Aliamphritea ceti: one gene and its partner. The protein of the gene in region 1 interacts with the protein of each later gene in a pairwise test. Links are inferred from orthologs where the notes say so. Each region holds a gene or a part of one and is shown on either strand. Other genes may lie near its edges.

The links.
Region 2: the proteins of OCU49_RS06810 (region 1) and mrcB interact in binary tests that used the Escherichia coli proteins (3 or more experiments, as listed by UniProt). The link is inferred for Aliamphritea ceti from one-to-one orthologs.

Annotation. Positions count from the first base shown.
Region 1 is NZ_AP025282.1:1,478,636-1,483,423, reverse strand. What follows is about bases 1,790-4,788. They hold OCU49_RS06810 (peptidoglycan D,D-transpeptidase FtsI family protein), read right to left. Parts: upstream 4,167-4,788; coding sequence 2,412-4,166; downstream 1,790-2,411. Other genes in these bases: rsmH (16S rRNA (cytosine(1402)-N(4))-methyltransferase RsmH), read right to left, coding at 4,533-4,788; ftsL (cell division protein FtsL), read right to left, coding at 4,156-4,536; OCU49_RS06815 (UDP-N-acetylmuramoyl-L-alanyl-D-glutamate--2,6-diaminopimelate ligase), read right to left, coding at 1,790-2,415. In the rest of the region: OCU49_RS06820 (UDP-N-acetylmuramoyl-tripeptide--D-alanyl-D-alanine ligase), read right to left, coding at 1-877; more of OCU49_RS06815, read right to left, coding at 874-1,789. UniProt on the Escherichia coli protein: Essential cell division protein that catalyzes cross-linking of the peptidoglycan cell wall at the division septum. Required for localization of FtsN.
Region 2 is NZ_AP025282.1:909,216-919,409, reverse strand. What follows is about bases 4,656-7,649. They hold mrcB (penicillin-binding protein 1B), read right to left. Parts: upstream 7,327-7,649; coding sequence 4,984-7,326; downstream 4,656-4,983. Other genes in these bases: OCU49_RS04125 (Rieske (2Fe-2S) protein), read left to right, coding at 7,532-7,649; OCU49_RS04135 (hypothetical protein), read left to right, coding at 4,656-4,870. Also shown: OCU49_RS04165 (CbbQ/NirQ/NorQ/GpvN family protein), read right to left, coding at 1-585; OCU49_RS04160 (cytochrome C oxidase subunit IV family protein), read right to left, coding at 645-899; OCU49_RS04155 (cytochrome c oxidase subunit 3), read right to left, coding at 896-1,468; OCU49_RS04150 (4Fe-4S binding protein), read right to left, coding at 1,465-2,367; OCU49_RS04145 (cbb3-type cytochrome c oxidase subunit I), read right to left, coding at 2,434-3,837; OCU49_RS04140 (c-type cytochrome), read right to left, coding at 3,847-4,281; more of OCU49_RS04135, read left to right, coding at 4,511-4,655; more of OCU49_RS04125, read left to right, coding at 7,650-7,852; OCU49_RS04120 (YeeE/YedE family protein), read right to left, coding at 7,869-8,303; OCU49_RS04115 (YeeE/YedE family protein), read right to left, coding at 8,315-8,746; DNA/RNA nuclease SfsA, read right to left, coding at 8,866-9,570; OCU49_RS04105 (pyridoxal phosphate-dependent aminotransferase), read right to left, coding at 9,567-10,194. UniProt on the Escherichia coli protein: Cell wall formation. Synthesis of cross-linked peptidoglycan from the lipid intermediates.

The DNA of each region.
Region 1 (4,788 bases):
CAGCCGAAGCTAACGCATTATTCACGTTATGGCGTCCCAGCATGGCCAGCTGTACGGTTTGCTGCTGACCTTTAAAATGCAGTTCAAACTGATAACATCCATTTTCCTGGCGCTGGATTTCTGAAGCAGTTACATCAGCTTCCGGGTGCAGACCAAAACTTAGCTGAGGTTGCTCTCCCAGAATGTCTTTCCAAACACTGTAATGCGGATCATCCCGGTTAATAATGCCGACACCCTCAGCCGACAACCCGTTAAAGATTTCTGCTTTCGCATGAACCACGCCTTCCAAACTACCAAAACCTTCAAGATGTGCAGCTAATGCATTATTTAACAATGCGACATCCGGTTTCGTCAGACCAACACTGTAATCAATTTCATTCGCGCCACTGGCACCCATTTCAATTACAGCAAACTGATCCTGAGTACTCAGTCTTAACAATGTCAGTGGTACACCAATTTCATTATTCAGATTGCCCAGAGTTGCTAATGTCTGGCCCCTCTGACTATTTATTGACGCTAACATTTCTTTTACAGTGGTCTTACCGCTACTGCCTGTAATGGCAAACACGCTGCCCGAAAAAAAACTCCGGTTAAATGCACCAAGATCACCCAGAGCTAAACGACTATCTTTGACAATCAACTGAGGTAAATCTGAATCAACCTGATGCTCAACGACCAGTGCAACTGCACCTTTTTCTTCAGCCTGGGCAACCAGACTATGCGCATCAAAATTTGGTCCTTTAATCGCCAGAAACAAATCACCACTAACTAACTGGCGGGAATCTGTACTTACTCCCGTAACACTTACAGCAGTAGCATTGATTAAATCAGCCCGAAGCGCTTGCTGAAGTTGCTCTAACGAAAATGGTCCGTTCATCGCTGCTCTCCTTCAGATGTAACACGGGAGATATTGTTCATTGCGCTACGTGCAACTTCTACATCATCAAAAGGTAAGCGCACACCGTTCACTTCCTGGTAATCTTCATGGCCTTTTCCGGCAATCAGCAAAATATCTTCTTCTTTCAACGCTGCAATTGCGTGTTCTATTGCTTCTCGTCGATCAGCGATGCGTACAAACCTGGTCTCAGCCTTCAATCCAGCCACCACCATATCGATAATAGTCTCGGGCTCTTCTGTCCGGGGATTATCACTGGTAACAACTAACGTATCCGCAAGAGCTTCCGCTACTTTTGCCATCTGAGGACGCTTACCATTATCACGGTCACCACCGCAGCCAAACACACAAACCAGGTCACCCTGGCAATAATCCATCAATGCCTGCAAAGCTTTCTCCAGTGCATCCGGCGTATGGGCGTAATCCACCAGCACTACTGGTAACGCGCTCTGAACAGCCTGCATCCTTCCCGGTACCGCATGAATATTTGCAACAGCACTTTCAATCTGTGATGCACTGAAATCTAACTCGCCTAAAGCGCTGACTGTCAGCAACAAATTACTGAGATTAAAACGCCCTAACAGAGGTGAATGAATCTGCAAACTACCCCAGGGGGTTTTCAGTTCAGCAGCAATACCCTTACTACTCAGTTCAATGTTTGAAGCGACTACTGCTGCACTGGTACTTTCACCAAAAGTGGTAACTGAATCGCCAATAGCCAATACTTGTAACTTCTGTCCGTACTCATCATCCAGATTAATGACCTGCCGGGGCACCTGTAGTTCAGTAAATAAGCGTGCTTTAGCAGAAAAATATGCCTGCATATCACCGTGATAATCCAAATGATCGCGGGAAAGATTAGTAAATGCGGCTAAATCAAACTTCAGTCCGGCAACCCGCTGCTGATCAAGGGCGTGACTGGACACTTCCATAACGACGGCAGTTGCACCGGCTGCAACAAAATCGGCCAGCAGCGCCTGCAGACTGATAGCATCCGGCGTGGTATGAGTTGCCGGTTTCAAACCGTCCAACAACCCATTACCTACCGTACCGATCAACGCTGTTTTTTCACCCAGCGCATTTAGCCCCTGTGCAATATAATGCGCACAAGATGTTTTACCATTAGTACCGGTTACACCAATCACTTTCAGCCGCTGACCTGGCTGGCCGTAAAACTGTGCAGCAATCGCCCCGGTTGCAGCATCTATATCTACAACCTGAATAACCGGGACAGTCACTTCATCCTGACCGCTAAAACCTGCCTGCCAGTCGGTCGCTGCAACAACAACCGCAGCAGCACCTTTAGCCTGCGCATCAAGAATAAAGTCACAACCACGATGAGCAACGCCTGAGCGGGCAAAAAACAACATACCCGGCTGCACCATACGGCTATCCAGCGTCAACGCACTGATCTGCACATTAGTCAGATCAGCATCATGAATAAGTGGGGCTAACTGACTGTCCGCGACCCCTATCGCCAACAGTTCAGCTAGTTGTTTCCCCGTTCCCAAACCTGTCATTTCATTACCACCTGGGTCTCGCCTTCGGCCAACTTATCCGGTGCAACATTTAAACTGCGTAACGCACCACCTACGACCCGCGCAAAGACCGGCGCAGCTACTTCACCGCCGTAATACTCCTGACCTTTCGGATTATCTATCATCACAACAGTGATTATCCGTGGATCACTTACCGGAGCGATGCCTGCGAATACCGAAATATACTGATCTTCTTTATAACCACCTTTAGCAGCTTTATGTGCAGTACCTGTCTTACCTGCAACCCGGTACCCATCAACCGCAGCCTGGGTTCCGGTACCGCCTTTATTGGTAACCGTTTCCATCATGTCTAAAATCGTTTCAGCGATATCTACCGGCATTACCCGCACTGAACTGTCAGGCTTATCAATCTTCAGCAATGAAACTGTTGGCATCACACCCTGGTTGGCAAATGGCAAATATGCCTGAGCAACCTGCAACGGCGTTGCTGATAAACCATAGCCGTATGACATAGTGGCCCGCTCAACTACACGTTTCTTTTCTATGTACGGTAAAACCCCGGTCTGCTCCCCTGGAAACCCACTGTTTGTGGACTGCCCCAGACCAAGGTTGTAAAACACGTTACGCACTGCATCTTCATGCATACTCAGCGCTAACTTAGTCACACCTACGTTACTGGACTTAGTAATAATCTTGGTCATATCCAGCTCACCATAATTACGGTGATCTCTGATGGTCCGCCCTCTGACCCGAATATAACCTGGCGCGGTGTCTACCACACTTTCCGCCGTGTACTGACCACTCATTAGCGCCGCAGCAACTGTTAACGGCTTCATAGTTGAACCTGGTTCAAAAATATCCGTGATCGCACGATTTCTAAGCATTGCAGGAATCAGGTTCGAGCGATCGTTTGGGTTAAACGACGGCTGATTCACCATCGCTAACACCTCACCGGTTCGAGCATTCAACATAACCAGTGCGCCAGAATCCGCTTTATGTGCACTGACTGCAGCCTTCAGCTCACGGTAAGCTAAATACTGCAGACGCAGATCAATACTCAACTGCAGATCTTTACCCTGCACAACATCTTCGACCTGGCGAATATGCTTAATTGTCCGACCCAGCAAATCACGCATTACTAGTTTTTTGCCCGGAACACCTTTGAGCCAGTCCTCAAATGCCAACTCAAGTCCTTCCTGCCCGACACCATCTAAATTAGTAAAACCCACAAGGTGGGCAGTCACTTCAGATGCTGGGTAATAACGCTTATATTCCCGATCGACATGCAGCCCTTTAATACGCAGAGCCTCAACACTTTCTGCAAGATCTGGCGTAATCTGTCGCTTCAAATATAAAAACTGCTTAGTTCGGTAACGGGCTACTTTCTCTTTCACTTCACCGGGTTTAAAACCCAGCAAGCTTGCAAGCTTGCCAACAGCAGGATTCTCAATTTCGAATTCTTTCGGATTTACCCATACCGTTGCTACTGGAGCACTGACAGACAATGGTTCGCCATTTCGATCGGTAATTACACCACGGTGCGCCGGAATCGCCGTCGTTCGTAATACCCGGGAATCGCCCTGCTTTTGCAAAAATGCCTGATCCTGCACATTCAGCGAAACCATTTTGGCAACAATAAAGCCAGCAATCAGCAACAAGAGCAGCAGTACCAGCCACAAGCGCCAGCCACGTGCAGCACGCGTCTGGATACCGGCGACGTCTTGCAACATCTCCTGGTTATCCTGACTGTTCGCTGTAGCTTTAACGCTCATCACGTATAACCTCTATTCTGGCCGGAATCTGCATGCTTAACTTTTTAGTTGCCAGGTTTTCAACCCGGCTATTCGCTGCCAGGGCTCCTTGCTCTAAAAGCAGCTGCCCCCACTCCACCTGTAACTCATCCCATTGCTGCACCAGTTGCTGTTGATGGTTAAAGTTCAGGCGGTACTGATAGGCGGTAAAAATAACCATCAATGCCGAAATAACAATGCAACTTACCAACACCAACAGAACAACCGATTTAACGTACAGATCACTGGCCTTCAGCATGACAGCAGGACGTTCAGCAACTACTGAATCATTTTCCTCATCACTCAGGGCTGCAGTACCAAACTGCAGCCAGGCAGGCCAACTAACTTTCACTTCAGTTTTACCGCCGCACGCATAACGGCACTGCGTGAACGCGGGTTATCATCAACTTCTTTACGACTGGCTTTAACAGCTTTTGTCACAGCCTTAAGTCGTTTTTCCAACATGTCATCGGTAAAAGGAATACCTCTCGGCAAATGCTCATCACCTTTCACGTGCTGACGAATAAAACGTTTAACTATTCTGTCTTCCAAAGAGTGGAAGCTAATCACAACCAGTCGGCCACCGACCTTAAGCATTTCCAGT
Region 2 (10,194 bases), 570 kb from region 1 along the record:
ATCAACCCCGGTCTCATGGACAATAACGGCGGCCTCTTCAGCCGAGGGTAAATAGTCAAAACTCATCGAAAGGAAACGTTGCCGGGTGCTTGGCTTCATCCCTTTGAGCACATTCTGATATCCAGGGTTATACGACACGATCAGCATGAAGTTATCCGGTGCTTCCAGCACTTCTCCGGTACGGTCAATCGGCAGAATCCGACGGTCATCCGTCAGCGGGTGAATCACTACTGTGGTATCTTTTCGGGCTTCGACCACTTCATCCAGATAACAGATACCGCCTTCACGCACCGCCCGGGTCAGGGGGCCATCACTCCAGATCGTGTCGCCATCACCAATCAGATGACGACCAACCAGATCAGACGCGCTCAAGTCATCATGACAGGCGACTGTATGTAGCGGCAGACCAAGTTTATCAGCCATATAGCTGATAAAACGGGTTTTTCCGCATCCTGTAGGCCCTTTCAGCAATACCGGCAACTGATGCTCATAAGCGTGCATAAACAACGCTTCTTCGTTGCCCTGTGGCTGATAAAAAGCAGTAGATCCCGCTGCCGAAGTATCAATTGTTGTCAGATTATTCATCACATATTTCTCCATACGGCGAACGCCGTCATTCGCCGCGAAGCGATCTGAGCTTTTGCTCAAAACAGATAAGTCACACTCACAATCACCCCAATCACCGGAGCGTATGCCAGTAACATAAAACGCCATACCCGCGGGGCTTTTCTCAACCCCATGAAGTAATCCACAACACAAAATGCTTTAACCGCACTGGCAGACAGAATCAGCACAACTGCTACAAAGGTAACTACACTATTCTCGCCGAAATATGCCATGGCGACCGTGACCAAAATCAATAATATCCAGATACAGTCCGACAAACGTGATTCGCTCATAAGATGTATACCAAAGGAAAGAGGACTAACCAGAGAAGATCCACCATGTGCCAGTAACAGGCTCCGCTTTCGAACTCGTTCATACGCCCACTACGGTACTTCCCTCGCCAGTTTTGCAGCATCAGTAACATTAAAATCAGCATGCCCAGAATGACGTGGAACATATGAAAAGCTGTCAGGCCGTAGTAAAAAAAGTAAAAATCGTTAGTGCTGAGGTCAAATCCCAGCGCAACTGAATGCTGGTACTCCGCACTTTTAATCCACAGATATACACAGGCAGAGACCAGCGCCAGTGTCAGAAAAACATTACCGCCCTTCTGACCTGCATGTACTTTCTGTTGCGCACGCACCACAAACCAGCTGCTAGTTAGCAATGCCAGCGTATTGCCCACACCCGCCAGTACATTCAACTGCGCCTGGCCTTCTGCAAACATTTCAGGAAAACGTGCCCGGGTAATCGCATACAAAATAAAGAACAGCGCGAACACACTCAGTTCGGCAAGAATAAACAGCCAAATGGCAAAATCTCCGGGCAACTGCTTCATCTGAATTTCAGCCTGCGCGTTCATTTCCGGGCCCCTATATCAACGCTGGGAATAATTTTATCGGCATCCGCACTGCGTCGGGGATCACCATTTCCCCAGTGCAGCAAACTGCCATCCGGATTATCTTTCTGAACCTCATTACAGGCCTGAATACATTCACTGCACTGAGTGCAGGTAAACTTCTTGCGCTTAATACTGCGAGCCGGCAAACGCATCGGGCAAGCTTTATCACAGGCTTTATCGCAGTCTTTACACAGGGCAGCACGCTGCGCGTCAAAACTGACCATAAGCGCTTTGGGGTTCATCATCCAAACCAGACTTTGAAACACCCCTAACGCACAGCCAAATTTACAGAACAGATGCCGCGCAAATAGAAAATCAATCGAAAATAGCGTGGTGGCCACGCCTAAAAACAGCCAACTGGTAAACCCCAGCTCACCGCTTAATAAATCGCTATAAAGCGTCAACGGAGGTAGCAAATACCCCAGCAACCCGATGGCCCAGATAAAGGCAATGAGCACCGCAACAGTGACAAGAATTAACCAGGAAGAAATACTGTGAGGTTTTGACCCCGCTTCCCAGATGGTAGGTCGGCCCAGCAGCTTCTGCATTCGGCCGTTAATCAGTTCAACCACAGAAAAATGCGGACAGAGCCAACCGCAGTAAAGCCTTCCAAAGCGGTAAGCAATCCAGATACCGGCAGTAATCAGTATCACCGCTGGCAACAGCACCCGCAGAAGAATCTGCACCGCCGCATCGTTACCCTGGATCGATTCCAGCCCCAGACTCAATGGGTAGGTAAAAATAACAAAATGCCCGGCAGTCAGGTCATAACGAAAAACATCCAGCACCGGCGCAACCAGAAACAGCGCAAAAAATGCGCTGCGGGTCAGAGTTCTTATGCGTTGGCTTGGCTGTTTCATAACTTCACTTCTATGAAAAATGCCCTCCCCGCGAACGGGGAGGGATACAACTTTCTTAGTGACAACTCACTCAATGACAGTCTGCTCAGCAGGCTTCAGGCGCGCTTCTTCGCCTTTAACAAAGAAGCTGATGATGTACACGATCAGACCCAGCAGGAATACCAGACCTGCAGCTTCACGCAGCCAGTAGAAGAGTTCGATCTTGTCCTGAACAATCATGAATGGCAGTGGCGCATCGCTGAAGCGTTGCAGATAAACCTGCAGGATACCTGCACCCGTCAGGAACAGCGTGATGAAGACCATAGATACAGTCATCAGCCAGAAGCCCCACATTTCAGTAACCTGAGACTTAATGCTGTTCGCCGCTTCACGGCCATTCAGCATAGGCATCGCGTAAGAGATCATAGTCAGCACAATCATTACGTATGCGCCATAGAAGGCCATATGACCATGGGCTGCAGTAATCTGTGAGCCGTGAGTGTAATAGTTAACCGGTGCCAGCGTGTGCAGGAAGCCCCATACACCAGCCCCCAGGAATGCCATAACACCAGTACCCAATGCCCAGAGAACTGCAACACGGTTAGGGTGCTGACGGCGACGCTTATTCACCATATTGAAGGCAAACAATGTCATCATGAAGAACGGTACAGGTTCCATTGCAGAGAACACAGAACCGATCCACAGCCAGTACTCAGGCAGACCAATGAAGAAATAGTGGTGACCAGTACCCAGCAAGCCGGTGATCAGCGCCATCGCAATGATGACATACAACCATTTCTCAATAACCTCACGGTCAACGCCAGTAACCTTGATCAGGGTGAATGCCAGAATTGCACCCAGAATCAGTTCCCAAACACCTTCAACCCACAAGTGAACAACCCACCACCAGAACATCTTATCCAGCACAGGGTTTTCAGGGTTATAGAAAGAGAACAGGAAGAACACAGCCAGACCTACCAGGCCTAAAAACAGCACCATAGTGATAACGGTTTTACGGCCACGTAACAGCGTCATGCCAATATTGAACAGGAAGCCCAGCGCCACCAGTACAATACCGATCTTGGTAATTGTCGGCTGCTCAAGGAACTCCCGTCCCATTGTTGGCAACAATTCATTCCCCGTCATATGTGCGAGAGTGGCATAAGGGACAGCCAGATAGCCGATGATAGTCAGCGCACCCGCTACCAGAAATACCCAGAACAGCAACATCGCCAGCTTTGGAGAGTACAGTTCGGTTTGCGACTCTTCAGGCACCATGTAATAAGTGGAACCCATAAAGCCAAATAACAACCAAACAATCAGTAAATTCGTATGGACCATACGGGCAACGTTGAACGGTATTTCCGGAAACAGGAAGTCACCGACTACATATTGCATCCCCATAATCACGCCGAACAGGATCTGTCCGACAAATAAGCCAATTGCCGCTATAAAGTACGGTTTGGCTACCATTTGAGATTGATACTTCATAATCGTCCCTTACCCTTGAACATTAGGTGGCCAGCCATTGGTGTCTATCTCTGACATGTACTTGAGGAACTCAGCAACTGCTTCCAGCTCTTCTTCAGACATGTTGAATTGCGGCATGCTGCGACGCCCAGGGATACCATCAACAGGACGGCTTTTAATAAAGCCTTTAATTGCTTCTTTACTATTACCGTAACGGACATACACATTGCCCAGCTCCGGTGCAAAGTAAGCGCCCTCACCCAACAAGGTATGACAACCAATACAATTATTGTCTTCCCAGACTTTCTTACCCAGCACCACCTGCGGCGTCAGGTTTTCGCGGTTATCCCTTTCGGGCAGCCGTTGCACGGTATCCGCAGATAAACCGACCAACAGCAAAAAGAAGAACAGACTTCCGCCAAAGAAGATGTTCCTCGCCATTGATTTTGTAAATGTTTCATTCATAAAGGTATCTCCACCCTTTGCACCTTTAACTAACACACTGAAAACAGTTCATTAGCCCCAGTAACCACTACGAGTCAGCATTCTCCTATTGCGCAACCTCAGCCACCTTGACCATGATCAAGTGCTTAAAAAAACTTATGGGTTACAACAGTGCATAGTGATTACTGTCAGTGATGAAACGCAGAGAAGTCGTCAGGGAATGACCGTCAAAAAAAGAGAGGATGTACGGATGCAGCCAGCCAAAAATTCCGGAGAGCAACTTGCCAGTTTTGGAGCACTGCTTTATCTGGTGCATTTGCTGGCGCTGCCAGGAATTGCGCTGGGAGTCTTGGTCTGGCTGAACTGTCGAAGTACTAAAAGTAATTCCCTGCTGGCGCGTTATCACCTTCGTCTGGCACTTAACGGCAGTCTTATTGCTACCTGCATTATTGCCGGGGGAAGTGGTTTGTTATGGCTGGGATTTTCAGACAGCCCGACAGGCATAAGTATGGTGTTGCTGTACGCCATCACCAGTCATACATTTTGTGTCCTGTGGGGAATATTTTGCCTGGCAAAAGCGATGAGCGGAAAAATGCTTAATAAGCAGTAAAATGAACCGGGCTAGACATTGCGTCCCACCCGGCATAAATCTTAGTTTCTAAGTAACACACTTGCTAAGAACCGTCTTAGCAACGGACAAATCACTAAGCAAGACAAACATATCTACCTAAACCAGTTTTTAAACCAGTCCAGTGGTTCATCTGCCACATAGCCAGGTGCATAAGCTGCGGCGCATGGAATATATTCCTGAGGCTCGTTCTCCAGCAGAAACGGTAACTGTACACCGCCACATTCTTCCGCCGACCCCAGTCCGGTTAATTCATCCACCCATAGATATTCGACTGCTGATGGCTGGTCCAGAACCAAAGGTTGCGGCCGCTCTCGCTTCATCAGCTCAACCCAGGTTTTCAATGCACCGCTGCTGCCAGTTAACGGTAAAGTGCTGTTATCGTCAGCACCCAACCAAACAACTGCCAAACGATCACCGGTAAAACCAGCAAACCAACTGTCGCGCTGGTCATTTGTAGTACCTGTTTTACCGGCCAGATTCAGACTCTGCGGCAAGCTGGCATACGCTGAACGGGCTGTTCCTATGTGCGCTACTTGCTGCAAAGCAAACTGTAATTGATACATCGGTCCGGCATTAACCGTTTGCTGCACCACCAGCGAGTACCGGGAAAGCTCCTGATTTTCGGCATCCGCAACCATCCGGATTGCACGTAGTGGTAACTGGAAACCATTACCTGCAATTGTCTGATAGATCTGCGCAACTTCTATTGGCGACATAGCAGTCGCCCCCAAAAACAGAGAAGGATAGGCCGGTATATCGCGGTCAAAACCTAACCGACGTAAGGTGTCCAGTACTTCATCAACACCAACATCCATTCCCAGTCGCACCGTGGACTGGTTGTACGATTTAGCCAACGAGTAATACAACGGTACGTCACCATGACTCTTACGGTCATAATTTTTCGGTGTCCAGGAGCCATCAGGCAAATCGACAGTAAGTGGTTCATCTTCGAGCAATGATGCCAGGGTGTAGCCTTTTTCCAGCGCCGTCAGATACACCGCTGGTTTGATCAGAGAGCCTACCGGACGAATCGCATCTATTGCCCGGTTAAAGCCCTGATAGCGGGTATTCTTACCGCCAACAACTGCCAGTACTTCGCCGCTATACGGATTGCTAACCACCATACTGCCCTGCAATTTGGCGACTTTTTTACCGTATTTCTTTGTCAGCTTCTTCACGCTGGAAACCAGGCTCTGCTCAGCATTCGCCTGTACAACCGGATCCAGTGCAGTGAAAATTCGTAAGCCATCACTGCTCAGGACTTCATCTGGATATTCTTCACGAAGCTGGCGCTTCACCAGATCCAGATAGGCCGGATACGCTCCGCGATGCAGGCTCTTTTGCTTCACTACACTCAAAGGCTGTTGAGCGGCCTGATGACGCTGCTTAGCAGTTATTGCACCTTCATTTTCTAACACCTTCAGTACAAGATCACGGCGCTTTTTCGCCCGGGCAGGGTTACGGCGCGGATCATAATAGGAAGGTCCCTTAACCATTGCGGCTAACAACGCAACCTGATGCAGCTTTAACTCCTGAATCGGTTGAGCAAAGAAGTACTGACTCGCCAGGCCAAAACCATGAATAGAACGACTGCCCTTCTGCCCCAGATAAACCTCATTCAAATAGGCTTCGAGTATTTCATCTTTGCTGTAATGGCGATCCAATAAAAACGCCATCGGGATTTCCAACAGTTTACGTACGAATGAACGGTCAGAAGTTAAGTAGAAATTTTTAACCAATTGTTGGGTCAGCGTACTACCACCCTGAACAATGCGACCGGCCTTCAGGTTGACCCACATTGCCCGGGCAATACCTTTTGGCGATACACCGTAATGGGAGTAATAATCTCGATCTTCAATAGCCACAAGTGCTTCCACCAGATATGGCGGTGCTTGCTCAATCTGTAGCAAGTCACGATCTTCATTCGATTTAGGGTAAATACCACCGATCTGAATAGGCTCAAGACGCGCTAAATTAACACTGCGGCCAGCATCATCGCGGATACGACTGACGGAACCACCCGCAAAGTCCACCAGCAAACGTCGGCTTGGCTCAAGACCATCGACAAAATCAAAACCACGGGAATAAATCCGTGCACGCTTGCTGGCCCACTCAACGGTACCGGGCTGACTGGCCCGTGCCTGAAACTTATACCCAAGCCCTTTCAACTCCAGCTTAAGACTTTCGCGACTCAACACCTGGCCCGGGTATAACTCCAGCGGGCGGGCATATACTTTCGCCGGCAACGCCCAGCGCTTACCCTCAAACTTGTCCCGAATCTGAATATCCAGGTAAACCAGGCCAATGCCCGCAAAGACACTGGCAAGCAGACCCAATTTAAACATCAGCCAAAAAAGCCGCCGTAACCAGGAAGGCTTCGTCGCTTTAGACTTAGTATTTCGCGACTTACGCTTTGCCGCTGCTTTTTTGGCCATAAACTAATAAAAATCCTGAAAAAAGAACTAAAGATCCTGCATCTGAAAAGATTACCTGAAAGACGCAGCAAAAAATAAAACGAGAGTTTATCAGACCCCAATATTGTGTAAATTGTTGCCTGAATATGTTCTGAGCAAACATTACCTTTGTCCAGCCTGTCACTCACGCGATAAGATAGACACAATTTTCGACGGAGAATTCAACATGCGACAGCTGTGCGCCGCCAATGAGATTACAGAAGAGCAAAGTAAAAGCTTTGAAATCGATGGCCGGGGCGTTTTTGCGGTACGAAAAAACAATGCACTCTATGTTTATGAAAACCGCTGTCCACACCGCGGTGTCCCGCTGGAATGGATGCCAGACACATTTCTTGAGCCGCAAAAACAATTTATTCAGTGTGCCACTCACGGTGCATTATTTGTCATAGATTCCGGGTTATGTATTGCCGGCCCCTGTAATGGTGTATCACTGGAGCCGGTAGAGTTTGATATTATCGATGGCCAGCTATGTATCCCGCCACTCTAACGTTACGCTGTTTTTTTTATGGCTTTGCTTGTGGCTTTGGTAGCAATTGAAAAGCCAGCATACCCACCAACATCGAAACAACAAAGATAACAGTATGAGATTGTCCATATACCAGTGCAGCAAGCGCTGGTCCGGGGCAATAACCATAAAGCCCCCAACCTATTCCGAATAATACTGCGCCACTTACTAGCCGCGAATCGATATACGCTGCGTCAGGCCAGTGGAACTGTTGCGCAAACACGGGCTTAGAACGTTTTTGCAATCCGTAAAAACCTGCTACAGAAGTACCTACTGCTGCCGCCAGCACAAATACCAACTGTGGATTCCAGTCTCCGCTAATATCCAGAAAGCCTATAATATTGGCCGGGTCCGTCATTCCGGAGAGCGCCAGCCCGGCACCAAAAAGCGCCCCACAGAACAAAGCTAAGGACGCTTCGGTAAAACACGTCATAGTAAGCACTCTCATAATACGTGCCCCATTACCGAAATAATAAATACCGTCAACATGGCTGCCAGAACAAAGACAACTGTCGCGACCAGTGAACGCTTAGACAACCTGCCAATGCCACAAACTCCGTGACCGCTGGTACAACCTGCACCCAGCCGTGCACCAAAACCAACCAACAGACCGGCGAGTATAATTACCCAGGTGTCTGATTCAGGAACTGCAGGCAATGCCTGTCCCATTAACTGGTGCACTAGCCATGCGCCCAGTAAGAGACCTGCCAAAAAGAAAATACGCCAAATGGCGCCGGGAAGAAGTGAAGGTTGGCTAACAGCCTGCCAGAGAATACCGCTAATACCCGCGATACGTCCCAGCCAGGCCATCATCAACACCGCACATATGCCAATCAGTAAACCACCGGCCAGTGCCGGTATAATCATCGCGGTCATTCATTGCCCCTTTGTAGCGATATCAGTAAGCACTGTTTCACTTAACAGAATACAAAGGCGCAATAATATTAGATAAGGCTAATTTAATAAAGACTAATGCATCTCGCTAACATGCAGAATCAAAGTATGACCGGTAATTGCTGCACCAGCTTTACTTCGTCGGCTGAAATATGCGCACCATAAGCAATCACTTCCACACCGGCATTAACCGCTTCACGCAGTAACTGCCCGTATTCAGGATCAATATGATCTGCTGGCATAACTCTTTCGATCCCAGTATGCGGCACACAAAATAGCAACACTGCCCGATGACCTTCAGCCACCATAGCCATTAACTCCCTTAAGTGCTTGGCTCCCCGGGTGGTCACAGCATCCGGAAATGTACCCAGTCCATCACCTTCATAAAGCGTTACATTCTTTACTTCCACATAGCAGTCAGCCCGGTGTTCATCCTGAAGTAATAAATCAATACGGCTGTTCTCAGCACCATACTTAACTTCTGTACGCAATGTTCCATAGTTCTGCAGCGTTTCAATAACGCCAGATTCAATTGCTTCACGTACCAGATGATTAGCCCGGCCGGTATTAATACACGCCAGATAACGTTCTTCGACTTCAACCAGTTCCCAGCCAAAAACGTACTTACGCTTCAGATTGCCTGAATCCTGAATCCATACCCGGCTGCCCGGATCAGCACAGTTTTTCATCGAACCTGTATTTGGACAATGCACCGTCAATTCACGACCATTATCCAATTCAATATCCGCTAAGAAGCGCTTATAACGTTTAATAAGCCGCCCTTCGAGCATGTTGTCCAGTTTCATGACTGTAACCGCCGTGCAAGTCGCTCCAGCGCTTTTTCGATCTGTTCAACACTGGTTGTATAAGAAAAACGGATAAACTCATTGGCCCGGTGAGTACCAAAATCAACACCTGGTGTTACCGCCACATGCTCTTCTTCCAGCAAATCCCAGCAGAACGAGAAAGTATCATCGGTAAAGCGAGATGCATCGGCATACACATAAAAAGCGCCTTCAGGCATTAGCGGAATAACAAAGCCTAACGCACGCAAACCTTCTACTAAGACATCACGACGTTCTTTAAACGCATGGCGACGTTGCTCAAGAATACTTAAAGTTTCCGGCTTAAATGCAGCTAAGGCGGCATGTTGCGCAATAGTAGGTGGTGAAATAAACAGGTTCTGCGCCAGTTTTTCCATATCGGCTACGGCGTTTTCAGGTACTACTGTCCATCCAAGGCGCCAGCCAGTCATACCGAAATACTTAGAAAAACTATTGAGTACGAAAGCATCTGCATCCACTTCAAGGATCGACGGTGCATTACAGCCGTATGTCAGTCCGTGATATAACTCGTCCACGACCCTATGTCCGCCCAGTGTTTTCACTGTTTGCGAGATCAGCTCCATTTCGTCCCGGTGTACTACGCTG